DNA from 3 places in the Bradyrhizobium sp. AUGA SZCCT0177 genome. Region 2 is predicted to be linked to each of the others. Evidence: predicted binding sites of a transcription regulator. Region 2 holds the regulator's gene; each other region holds the start of a gene.
What was found. Region 2 encodes HrcA, which represses chaperone genes, less so after heat shock. Its sites were predicted from a motif close to GTTAGCACTCNCNNNNNGNGAGTGCTAAC; they were not measured.
Positions count from the first base shown of each region.

Region 1: a site for HrcA is predicted at 2,190-2,218, ahead of JQ597_RS31710 (co-chaperone GroES). Genes of this name have one in related genera too.
Region 3: a site for HrcA is predicted at 1,805-1,833, ahead of JQ597_RS34050 (co-chaperone GroES). Genes of this name have one in related genera too.

Region 1 covers NZ_JAFCMA010000037.1:14,561-18,694, forward strand. The annotation lists gene groL (chaperonin GroEL) at 31-1,683, opposite strand; gene JQ597_RS31710 (co-chaperone GroES) at 1,821-2,138, opposite strand; gene JQ597_RS31715 (usg protein) at 2,424-2,708, shown strand; gene JQ597_RS31720 (hypothetical protein) at 3,356-3,517, shown strand; gene JQ597_RS31725 (DUF1097 domain-containing protein) at 3,975-4,134, opposite strand, start outside.
Region 2 covers NZ_JAFCMA010000007.1:147,176-151,309, reverse strand. The annotation lists gene rdgB (RdgB/HAM1 family non-canonical purine NTP pyrophosphatase) at 1-94, opposite strand, end outside; gene rph (ribonuclease PH) at 106-819, opposite strand; gene hrcA (heat-inducible transcriptional repressor HrcA) at 978-2,066, shown strand; gene grpE (nucleotide exchange factor GrpE) at 2,260-2,859, shown strand; gene JQ597_RS10600 (VOC family protein) at 2,880-3,308, opposite strand; gene JQ597_RS10595 (helix-turn-helix domain-containing protein) at 3,379-4,134, opposite strand, start outside.
Region 3 covers NZ_JAFCMA010000045.1:27,208-31,341, forward strand. The annotation lists gene JQ597_RS34040 (protein phosphatase CheZ) at 92-877, shown strand; gene JQ597_RS34045 (hypothetical protein) at 1,074-1,589, opposite strand; gene JQ597_RS34050 (co-chaperone GroES) at 1,944-2,240, shown strand; gene groL (chaperonin GroEL) at 2,374-4,020, shown strand; gene JQ597_RS34060 (glycosyl hydrolase 108 family protein) at 4,087-4,134, opposite strand, start outside.

The DNA.
Region 1 (4,134 bases), on a different contig from region 2:
TTCTTATTGTTGTGCTCTGAATGGTTGGACTTAGAAGTCCATACCTCCCATGCCGCCCATGCCGCCGCCGCCCGGGGGCATACCGCCGCCGCCCGCGTTCTTCTTCGGCACTTCGGCCACCATGGCTTCGGTGGTGATCAGCAGCGCCGCAACGGAAGCCGCGTTCTGGATCGCCACGCGAACCACCTTGGTCGGGTCGATGATGCCCTTGGAGATCAGGTTGACGTATTCGCCGGTCTGCGAGTCGAAACCGTAGGAGTACTGCTCCTTCTCTAGGATCTTGCCAACGATCACGGAGCCGTCTTCGCCCGCGTTGACCGCGATCTGGCGTGCTGGCGCGGATAGCGCCTTGCGCACGATATCGACGCCGGTCTTCTGGTCATCGTTCTTGGTGCGCAGCCCCTTGAGATGCAGGGAGGCACGGAGCAAGGCGACGCCGCCGCCCGGCACGATGCCTTCTTCCACCGCCGCACGGGTCGCGTGCATCGCGTCGTCCACGCGGTCCTTGCGCTCCTTGACTTCGACTTCGGTCGCGCCGCCGACGCGGATCACCGCGACGCCGCCTGCGAGCTTGGCCAGACGCTCCTGCAGCTTCTCACGGTCGTAGTCCGAGGTGGTTTCCTCGATCTGCGCCTTGATCTGTTGAACGCGGGCTTCGATGTCGGCCTTCTTGCCAGCGCCGTTAACGATGGTGGTGTTCTCCTTGTCAATCATCACTTTCTTGGCGCGACCGAGCATGGCGAGCGTGACGTTCTCAAGCTTGATGCCAAGATCTTCCGAGATCGCCTGACCGCCGGTCAGTACCGCGATGTCCTGCAGCATGGCCTTGCGGCGATCGCCGAAGCCCGGCGCCTTGACGGCCGCGACCTTCAGACCACCGCGCAGACGGTTGACGACGAGGGTGGCGAGCGCTTCGCCTTCGACGTCTTCCGCGACGATGACCAGCGGCTTGCCGGTCTGCACGATAGCTTCCAGAAGCGGAAGCAGTTCGTTCAGGCTGGAGAGCTTCTTCTCGTAGACGAGAATATAGACATCATCCATTTCAACGCGCATCTTGTCGGCGTTGGTGATGAAGTAGGGCGAGATGTAGCCGCGGTCGAACTGCATGCCTTCGACGACCTCGAGTTCGGTCTCGAGCGACTTGGCTTCCTCAACCGTAATGACGCCCTCATTGCCGACCTTCTTCATGGCGTCGGCAAGAAACTTGCCGATTTCCACGTCGCCGTTGGAGGAGATGGTGCCGACCTGGGCGATTTCCTCGTTCGAGGTGACCTTCTTGGAGTTCTTGACGAGGTCGGCGACCACGGCGTCCACCGCCAGGTCGATACCGCGCTTCAGATCCATCGGGTTCATGCCGGCAGCAACCGACTTGGCGCCTTCGCGGACGATAGCTGCCGCCAGCACGGTCGCAGTGGTGGTTCCGTCGCCGGCCGCATCGGCCGCCTTGGAGGCTACTTCGCGCACCATTTGTGCGCCCATGTTCTCGAACTTGTCTTCGAGTTCGATTTCCTTGGCGACGGTGACGCCGTCCTTGGTGATGCGGGGAGCGCCGAACGACTTGTCGAGCACGACGTTGCGGCCCTTGGGGCCGAGGGTGACCTTCACCGCGTTGTTGAGAATTTCGACACCGCGCAGCATCCTGTCGCGGGCATCAACGCCGAATTTGACTTCCTTGGCTGACATAATGATCTCCGTATTCCCAGATCCCAAGGTGCGCGCGACTGGGCGGATTCCTGGGGGATGAGATTTGGATTGCAGACCTCTTCCTTCGAGATGCTGGCTGCGCCGGCTCCTCAGGATGAGGGAACGGGCTAAAGCGCTTAAGCGGCCTTCTTCTTGGCGGCGGGAACGTCGGTGAGAACGCCCATGATGTCGCTTTCCTTCATGATCAGAAGTTCCTGACCATCGAGCTTGACCTCGGTGCCCGACCACTTGCCGAACAACACGCGGTCACCCACCTTGAGGTCGATCGGGATCAGCTTGCCGGCTTCGTCACGGCCGCCCGGACCAACGGCGATGATCTCGCCCTGCGAGGGCTTTTCCTTGGCACTGTCCGGAATGAGGATGCCGCCTGCGGTTTTGTCTTCGGCATCGATGCGTTTGACCACGACGCGATCGTGGAGCGGACGGAACTTCATGCGATCCTCCATGGCTTTTGTGATTATTATGGCTTTTGTGATTATTTCTGGATTGGCAGTCGCAATGAGCGAGTGCTAGCCGCTCTTCACATAAGCCTGTGACCCTGGGGCGCAAGGGCTTCGGCCCACGATGTTTGACTGCGGCTTGAGTTTCTGGAGGAGGGGCGACTGCTAGCAAGTGAAGTAACATGCTGCTAGCGTGTTGATTGCTATGACCTATTGAACGTTTCCCTTTTTGGCGAATTGAGAATCACGCATTACTCTTCAGTTGGGCTGGAGGTTGGCATGGTCGAGCAAGATGCGGTTTCCAAGGATTTCAGGAAGCAGGTCTTAGGCTACGGACTGACAACAGCGGAAATCGTTTATCGCCGTCCCGATCGGCGCTGGCTGCTGCAAGCTTACGTCTGGCAGGACTACGATATGTTTCCGGATTTCCCGGCGTTGAAGGATTTCCTCGCGTTCTGGGAAAAATCACTCGAAGGACCCCTGTTCGCAGTTACCGTTGTGCACTCGAAACTCATCAAGCCTGCTGAGCTGCACGCTATCGACGGCGTGTTCCGGTTGCACTAATTCAACTGAAGCAATTGCGGTGGGAGCGCACCTGAGCACATTCTGAGGCTCGGCGACTTGACTGCGCGGCCCGCGCGGCCCGCGCGGCAATTGAACGGCTTTCTTTTTGATTTGCCGGAACGAACCTCCGAATGCTCGGTTGTCATATGTTCCCGACCATTAAGGAGACGGGATGATAAACAGAATGATCCCAACAAGTCTGGTCAGCAGAATCGACAGGGCGATTAGTCCGCTAAGTCCGGCCAGAACCCGAATTAGACGCCTGGCCAACAGGCGCAAAATCCAAACCAGAGCGGCTAGCAGAGCGGCGGCTAACAAAGAGATCCGCAACGCTAATGGAAACGAACTGCTCGCTTCGACGTGAATGGCATGAAAAGTCTCTTGTCCGTGCTCGACGTAAAGGCTGACCGTATTTACAACGCCGTAAGCGTAGGCAAGCCAGACGGTATCCCGGCTTGTGCCCGTCTTAATGACTGCTTGCCGCCCAAACTAACCGCTTGCGCGATGTCAGTGCGATGTTGGTGACGGCTTGCCCCAGCTTGTCGTCGTCTTCGATCGTTCCGGCAGACAATACGTGCGCGACACTTCCCATTCTCCATTCTCAAGCGCACGATGCGCTTCGGTCCATGCCCTCAGAGGAGGTAGCTATGGAACATCAATTTTTCATTCGCCAGCAAAACCTTAAGCTCTATCGCAGTCTCGTGGCTGCATCGGAAGCGGCGGCAGCGAAAGCTGACGCGCGGCAGGAGAAGCTTCTAAAGCTACTGGCAGAGGAAGTAGCGAACGAACCGCTGCCCAGAAAGAACTAAGGCGCTTGATGCCGGCGTGAGTGGCTAAACCTGTCAAAAACAATTAGGAGCGGCTACGGAGAAAGATCCATCTATAGTGGCGGCCTTTAGTTTGCCGTCTTTCTGAACTCCGGCAATTCCCTTCGCGGCATTGCCGAACATACAGGACATAGTTGGCGCTGCGATCGCGGACATTGCGATATCAATTAGGGGGCGCTTTGCGGGCGCTAGCCATGTATCGGAAATCGACCGGACGCCGCGTTCGGTTATCCATCGACCTTGGGACCGAGTCGATGACGGAATTGGGACCGGGCACAAAACGCGGTGCTTCGGTTATGCGTGCGCCGCCGTGGTCGGCTGTTTTGTGGGCAGCACCTTCGCGAGCTGGTCCGAGGCATAGCCGAACAGGGCTCCCGATCACCATCGAGACAATGAGCAAGACCAGCGGGTTGGCGAACGAGGGCGAGATCAGGTTCTGCTATGGGCCGGTGGCCGGCGCGGCGGATGGCTGGTGCAGCGAGTACGCCACAAGCGCAGCGTAACCGTAGACGTTGGCCGGTACCACGGACAGCAGATCGATCGAGGCGACGATGACCAGGAAGAAAACAGTGACGCCGACGACGATCGCTGGCCAGACC
Region 2 (4,134 bases):
CGACGCCATGTGGCGCCAGCAATTCGCGCATCTCGGCAAGCTTGCCGGGATTGTGGGTCGCGATCACTAGGCGGCCTGTGATTCGACGGTGCATGATCAATCAGACTACGCGACGGCCATCTTTTGCAAGTCCACCAGACGCGCGACGCCCTTGCGCGCCAGCGCCATCAGCGCCAGGAACTCGTCCTGCGAGAACGGCGTTTTCTCCGCGGTGCCCTGCACCTCGATGATGCGGCCGTCGCCGGTCATGACGAAATTGGCGTCGGTATCGGCCTCGGAATCCTCGGCATAATCGAGGTCGAGCACCGGCGTGCCCTGATAGATGCCGCAGGAGATCGCCGCGACATTATCGCGGAGCACATTGGCTTTCAGCATGTTGCGGTTCTTCATCCACGAGATGCAGTCGGCCAGCGCCACCCAGGCGCCGGTTATCGAGGCGGTGCGGGTGCCGCCATCGGCCTGGATCACGTCGCAATCGACCGTGATCTGACGCTCGCCGAGCGCTTCAAGGTCGACAGCCGCGCGTAGCGAGCGCCCGATCAGGCGCTGGATTTCGACGGTGCGGCCGCCCTGCTTGCCGGTGGCGGCCTCGCGGCGGGTGCGTTCCAGGGTGGCGCGGGGCAGCATGCCGTATTCGGCGGTGACCCAGCCGCGGCCCTGACCCTTGAGCCATGGCGGGAGGCGTTCTTCCAGCGTGGCCGTGACCAGCACGTGGGTATCGCCGAATTTCACCATGCAGGAACCTTCGGCGTATTTGACGACGCCGCGTTCCAGCGACACGGGGCGCAGCTCATCGGGCGCACGGCGGCTTGGCCGCATGGGGAATCCTCCGAAAAATCAAGTAAAAGCGGTTCGCGGTGCTTGTAGGAGGGGGAGCGGGCAGCGGCAAGGGCCTTTGCCACCTCTTTGAGGTGTAATGCGTGCTTGTCACCGGCCCTCCGGATAGACAGATTAGGGGCAGCTGTGAGGGAGTAATTGTGGCCCACCACGATCCGATTGGCCTGATCGCACCGAATGCCGGGCTGGCCCAGCTCAATGAGCGCTCGCGCGACATTTTTCGTCAAATCGTCGAGAGTTACCTCGCAACCGGCGAGCCGGTGGGCTCGCGCAACATCTCGCGCCTGATCGCGATGCCGCTGTCGCCGGCCTCGGTTCGCAATGTGATGTCGGACCTCGAACAGCTCGGCCTGATCTACGCGCCGCATACCTCGGCCGGCCGGCTGCCCACGGAACTCGGCCTGCGCTTCTTCGTCGATGCGCTGATGCAGGTCGGCGATCTCACCGAAGACGAACGGCAGTCGATCCAGACCCAGCTTGCGTCCGTCGGCCGCGCGCAATCGGTCGAGGCGGCGCTCGGCGAAGCCCTGACGCGGTTGTCGGGCCTGACCCGCGCCGCCGCGGTGGTGCTGACAGCGAAATCCAATTCGCGGCTGAAGCACATCGAATTCGTGCGGCTGGAGCCGGAACGCGCGCTGGTGGTGCTGGTCAGCGAGGACGGCCAGGTCGAAAACCGCGTGCTGACCCTGCCGCCCGGCGTTCCCTCGTCGGCGCTGACGGAAGCCAGCAATTTCCTCAATTCCCGCATTCGCGGCCGTACGCTTGCCGAGTCGCGCCTCGAACTCGAAACCGCGCTGACGCAAAGCCGCGCCGAACTCGATCAGCTGACGCAGAAGATCATCGCGGCCGGCATCGCGAGCTGGTCCGGCGGCGAAAGCGAGGACCGCCAATTGATCGTGCGCGGTCACGCCAATCTGCTCGAGGATCTGCATGCGCTGGAAGATCTGGAGCGCGTGAAATCGCTGTTCGACGACCTCGAGACCAAGCGCGGCGTCATTGATCTGCTCGGTCGCGCCGAGCGCGCCGAGGGCGTGCGGATCTTCATCGGATCGGAGAACAAGCTGTTCTCGCTGTCCGGTTCCTCCACCATCATCGCGCCCTATAGTGACGCCGCCGGCCGCATCGTCGGGGTTCTCGGCGTGATCGGGCCGACGCGGCTCAACTATGCAAGGGTGATTCCGACGGTGGACTATGCCGCGCGCATCGTCAGCCGCATGCTCGGTGGCTGATCCGGCCCGAAAAAAGCTTCGCTTTGTTGTTTTGACGCCTTTCCCGGCGCGAACCGGGCCCCACCCCGGATCAGGTCCGGTGCAGGCATCACTCGAAAACGCCATGGAACGCTTGATTTTCACCCGCTAAAGCACGATATCCCGGGCAGCAAATCCCCATTTAACCGAACGGTTCTTTTGAGAAGGCAGACTTATGACCGATCCCAACCGGCCGAATGATGACGCGGTGGCCCAGAGCGGCGAGCCCGTGGTCTCAAAGCCCTACATCATGCCTGATGATCCCGAGGAAGGATCGGTCGAGGCGTTGACGAAGGAAGCGGCTGAAGCGCGCGACAAGATGCTGCGCACGCTGGCGGAGATGGAAAATCTGCGCAAACGCACCGCCAAGGAAGTTGCCGATGCGCGGGCTTACGGCATCACCGGCTTCGCGCGCGACATTCTCGATATCGCCGACAATCTGCAACGCGCGCTGGATGCGGTTCCTGAGGAAATGAAGGCCTCGGCCGACCCGGCGCTGAAGGCGTTCATCGAAGGCGTCGAGCTGACCGAGCGGTCGCTGCTCAACACGCTGGAGAAAAACGGCGTCAAGAAATTCGATCCGTCGGGTGAGAAGTTCAATCCGAACTTCCAGCAGGCGATGTACGAAGTCCCTGACGCGTCGGTGCCGGCGGGCACCGTGGTGCAGGTGGTGCAGGCCGGCTTCATGATCGGCGAGCGCGTGCTGCGTCCGGCGCTGGTCGGCGTCTCCAAAGGCGGCGCCAAGGCGGCGCCCGCCGCCGACGTCACGACCTAAGCCGAAAGAGCCGATCCGACCTACGCGTCCATCGGCTTCTCATTCGCCTTCGGCCAGTAGGTGCCAAAGCTCCAGAGATTGCCTTCCGGGTCCCGGCAGGCGAAATCGCGGCTGCCGTAGTCGGTGTTGTGCAGCTCCATTTCGATTTTGGCGCCTGATGCCTTCACCTTGGCGCACAGCGCGTCGGGATCCTCGACGGCGACATAAAGCGCGTCGGTGCGGCGGCCGGAGATGTCGCCAACCAATCTGCCGTACTCATCGTCACGGGCCTGACCGAGCATCAGAAGCGACGCGCCGCAGGCAAGTTGTGCGTGCTGTACCACGCCGTCCGTGCGGTAGACGACATGCTCGGTGAAACCAAGCACATCCTTGAGCCAGCGGATCATCGCCTCGGCATCCCTGCAGCGCATTGTCGGGTAGATGCGCTGCGCGTCATTGCTGTTCGTCACGGCAAACTCCTTCTTTCGGCTTCACCGCGTCAATATGCTGATACGCCGGCGGCGCCGGCTTGAAGATTTGTTACCAGTCGGAAAGCGCTTCGTTCGGACGTGTCAGCCGGCTGTCGATCAGCGCCAGACGCCGTGCCCAGGCCGTCGGCGTCTCGCCGGCCAGTTCGCCGAATTCGCGCACCAGATGGGCCTGGTCGGAAAAGCCGCTCTCGGCGGCAATCCCGGCCCAGCCGGGAGCTGTCCCGCTGCGTGCCAGCCGGCAGGCCCGGTGAAAGCGCATCATGCGCGCGATTGATTTGGGCGCGAGGCCAAGCTCGGATCGAAAACGCTCGACCAGATGTTTGCGGCTCCAGCCGATTTCACCTGCCAGTGCCGTGATCCGCGCGCTGCCCGCGGTCAGCGCCAGCCGGCGCCAGGCGAAGGCGATCTCCGGCGACGGCAGATGATTGGCGCGGCCGGCGATGAAGTCCTCGAGCAGGTCGAAGCGGTGTTGCCAGCAAGCCGTCGCGCCCAGTCTCTCGCGCAATTGCCGGCCTTCGTGGCTGAGCACGTCGCCGATATCGACCATGCGCGCGGCAAGACCTGCGACGTCGCCGCCGAAAAAGCGGTAAGCGCCGAGCGGCGTGAAATCCACCTGCACGCATTCGGCGCCGCCATCGGACTCGATATGAACAGGCCCGGCGTAGAGGCCCGCGGCGAAGCTTGGCTGGCGGTCGGCCGCATCGGGCTCCCGGCCGAGCGCGATCAGGAACGGGCTGCCAAGGCTGATGATCAGCGGCACAATCAGGTGTGCGGCTTCACGCTGCGAAAACCGGCCAAGCGCATG
Region 3 (4,134 bases), on a different contig from region 2:
AGACTACGCCGCGATGTGTTCCCCGCGTGAACCTCACGTTAAATCGCATCTGCCTAAAACAGGTCACGGAGTTAAGGGGTGGGAATACATCATGTCGGTTAGTCGCAAACGTTTTCGTATCGAACAGGCCATTTTGGGCGATGTGCCAATACCGGTGTCCGCAGCTGCCGAAGGCGGCGACATCGGCCCGATGCATCGCGAGATCATGAGCGAACTGCGCTCGATCCGCGCCCAGATGGCCGCGGGCGGTCAAGGCCGCTCCGTCGTGACTGAATCGGCGGAAGCGTCGGTGGCGCGCGAGGTTGCCGAAGCCCAGGCGCTGCTGGAAACCTATCGTGCCCAGATCGAGCAGTGCGAAAAGCTCAAGGTCGAACTCGACCTCATTCACGACGCCATCAACCGCACCAAGCGCGAAATCGCAACCCTGCACGGCAAGAGCTTTGACGGCGGCGAAATGGCCAAGGTCAATGGCGAACTCGGCGCCGTCGTCGGCGGCACCGAGCAGGCCACGCAGCAGATTCTCGAAGCCACCGAGGCGATCGACCAGGCGGCGACCGCGCTGTCCAAGAACACTTCGCCGGACCAGCAGAAGCTGCTCAGCGAGGAAATCCAGGAACGCGTCATCGCGATCTTCGAAGCCTGCAACTTCCAGGATCTCACCGGCCAGCGCATCAGCAAGGTGATGACCACGATGAAGTTCATCGAGAACCACATCAACGTCATGATGGACATCTGGGGTGGCGTCGACGCGCTGAAGGCGCACGCGACCCCGATCGTCGACACCCGTGAAGGCGACGCCAAGCTGCTCAACGGTCCGAAGCTCGACGGCGACGTCGGCCATGCCTCGCAAGACGACATCGACGCGCTGTTCGATTAAGGGTTCAGTTGGCGCCTACGCGGGCGTCATCCCGAGAATACGAAAACGCCGGCGCGAAGCCGGCGTTTTTTATTTATGGTTTAGAATGTCATTCCGGGGCGATGCGAAGCATCGAACCCGGAATCTCGAGATTCCCCGATGCGCAATTGCGCATCTGTGGTCTGGTCCTTTGGACCATCCCGGAATGACGGAGGGCTCAGGCGCGCGGCGCGCAGCGGACATAGACCATGTTGCCGTAACGGACCCCGGCATCCTTGTCGACAAAGCGGGTCACCAGAACGCGGCCGTCGAACGAGACGACCTCGCGGTCCTGCTCGCCCGGGGTCGGTCCGGCCGGGCCGATATAATTCTTGCCGCTCGGAGAGCCCTTGAGGCGCAGTTCCTGCGGGGTCGCCTGGTCGGCCAGATGCATGACCACGCCCCCGGAGGTGCCGGCGGTGATCACATAAGGCTGCCTGCACTGATCGCGGGCCATCTTTTCGGTGCGGGCCCGGTCGTTCGGATTCTGATACGAGGCGAGACCCCAGCGGCCGACGATCTCGTCGGAGCGGATCGTCGCCGGCATGTCGGGAGCCACACCCGGCTCGGGCGGAGGCGCGGAACTTGATGACAGCGACGGCAGGCTCATGCTGCTGCACGCTCCCAAGAGCATCGTGAGCGCTGAGGCGATCGCCAGATTGGCAACCACGCGCGCAGTACCGGACCCGATCATCGCATTCCCCCAAACAAGTTTTTTGGCCGCACCCGTCCTGCAGCCAACCGTAAAACACGTGCCGGAGCAATGACGTCCATCAAATTACGCCGTCGCTCCGATTTGGTTTCTCAGGGAGCATCCTATATTGGCCTCACCAAGGCCTTAACCTTTTTTGGGCCTTAACCCCCCTTGCTTGACAGGATCGGCGCCAAGCCATATTCCCCGGGCCACACATTAGCACTCAAACGCGACGATTGCTAAGGCAAGTAAGGAGTTTGGCCGTCCCGCCCGGGACGGTGTCGAATACCCGGCATTAGCAGCCATTTTGATGGCAATCAGACCTGAAACCAAGCCTTCCAAAGAGGAAACCTCATGGCCAAATCCAAATTCCGCCCACTGCATGACCGCGTCGTGGTCAAGCGTATCGACGCCGAAGAGAAGACCAAGGGCGGCATCATCATTCCCGACAGCGCCAAGGAAAAGCCCTCGCAGGGCGAAATCACGGCCGTCGGCCCGGGCGGCCGGGACGAGGCCGGCAAACTGATCCCGATCGACCTCAAGGTCGGCGACCGCGTGCTGTTCGGCAAATGGTCGGGCACCGAGGTCAAGCTCGACGGTGAGGAACTCCTCATCATGAAGGAATCCGACATCATGGGCGTGCTGGTTTAAGCACCGCCTCCCTCACCCTGAGGAGGCAGCGAAGCTGCCGTCTCGAAGGGCCGACATTCACAAACTCATCCTTCGAGACGCGGCCAAGTGGCCGCTCCTCAGGATGAGGGTTCATTTCCAGGAGTAAATCCAAATGGCTGCCAAAGACGTTAAATTCGCCGGAGACGCCCGCGATCGCATGCTGCGCGGCGTCGATATCCTCGCCAACGCCGTGAAGGTGACGCTCGGCCCGAAGGGCCGCAATGTCGTGATCGACAAGAGCTTCGGCGCCCCGCGCATCACCAAGGACGGCGTTACCGTCGCCAAGGAGATCGAACTCGAGGACAAGTTCGAGAACATGGGCGCGCAGATGCTGCGCGAAGTCGCCTCCAAGACCAACGACACCGCCGGCGACGGCACCACCACCGCAACCGTGCTCGCCCAGGCGATCGTGCGCGAAGGCGCCAAGTCGGTTGCCGCCGGCATGAACCCGATGGATCTGAAGCGCGGCATCGACATCGCGGTGCTGGCCGTGGTCAAGGACATCGAAAAGCGCGCCAAGCCGGTCGCCTCCTCCGCCGAAGTCGCCCAGGTCGGCACCATCTCGGCCAATGGCGATGCCGCCATCGGCAAGATGATCGCGCAGGCGATGCAGAAGGTCGGCAATGAAGGCGTCATTACCGTCGAGGAAAACAAGTCGCTCGAGACCGAAGTCGACATCGTCGAGGGCATGAAGTTCGACCGCGGCTATCTGTCGCCCTACTTCATCACCAACGCGGAAAAGATGACCGCCGAGCTCGAGGACGTCTACGTGCTGCTGCACGAGAAGAAGCTCTCCGGCCTGCAGGCGATGCTGCCGGTGCTGGAAGCCGTGGTGCAGTCCGGCCGCCCGCTCTTGATCATCGCCGAGGACGTCGAGGGTGAGGCGCTGGCGACGCTGGTGGTGAACCGTCTTCGTGGTGGACTGAAGGTCGCCGCCGTCAAGGCGCCGGGCTTCGGCGATCGCCGCAAGGCGATGCTGGAAGACATCGCAATCCTGACCGGCGGTCAGCTGATCTCCGATGAGCTCGGCATGAAGCTGGAAAGCGTCACCGTCAACATGCTCGGCCGCGCCAAGAAGGTGGTGATCGACAAGGAGAACACCACCATCGTCAACGGCGCCGGCAAGAAGCCGGCGATCGAAGCCCGCGTCAGCCAGATCAAGGCGCAGATCGAGGAAACCACCTCGGACTACGACCGCGAGAAGCTGCAGGAGCGCCTGGCCAAGCTCGCCGGCGGCGTCGCGGTGATCCGCGTCGGCGGTGCGACCGAGATCGAGGTCAAGGAGAAGAAGGACCGTGTCGAGGACGCGCTCAACGCAACCCGCGCGGCCGTGCAGGAAGGCATCGTGCCGGGCGGCGGCGTGGCGCTGCTGCGCGCCAAGAAGGCGGTCGGCCGCATCCAGCACGACAATTCCGACGTTCAGGCCGGCATCAACATCGTGCTGAAGGCGCTGGAAGCTCCGGTCCGCCAGATCTCGGAGAACGCCGGTGTCGAGGGCTCGATCGTGGTCGGCAAGATCCTCGAGAACAAGTCCGAAACCTTCGGCTTCGACGCCCAGACCGAGCAGTATGTCGACATGGTCGACAAGGGCATCATCGACCCGGCCAAAGTGGTGCGCACTGCCCTGCAGGACGCTTCCTCCGTCGCCGGCCTCCTGGTGACCACCGAGGCCATGGTCGCCGAACTGCCGAAGGAGCCGGCCGCGCCGATGCCCGGCGGCGGCGGCGGCATGGGTGGAATGGGCGGCATGGGCTTCTAAGCCAAGGATCCGCACGAACGCTTAAAGGGCTGCCAAATGGCAGCCCTTTTTTTGCGCCTGTCGATGCTATTGAAAAGTGCCGGGGCAGACGCCCTTGAGATCTTTCGGGAGAAA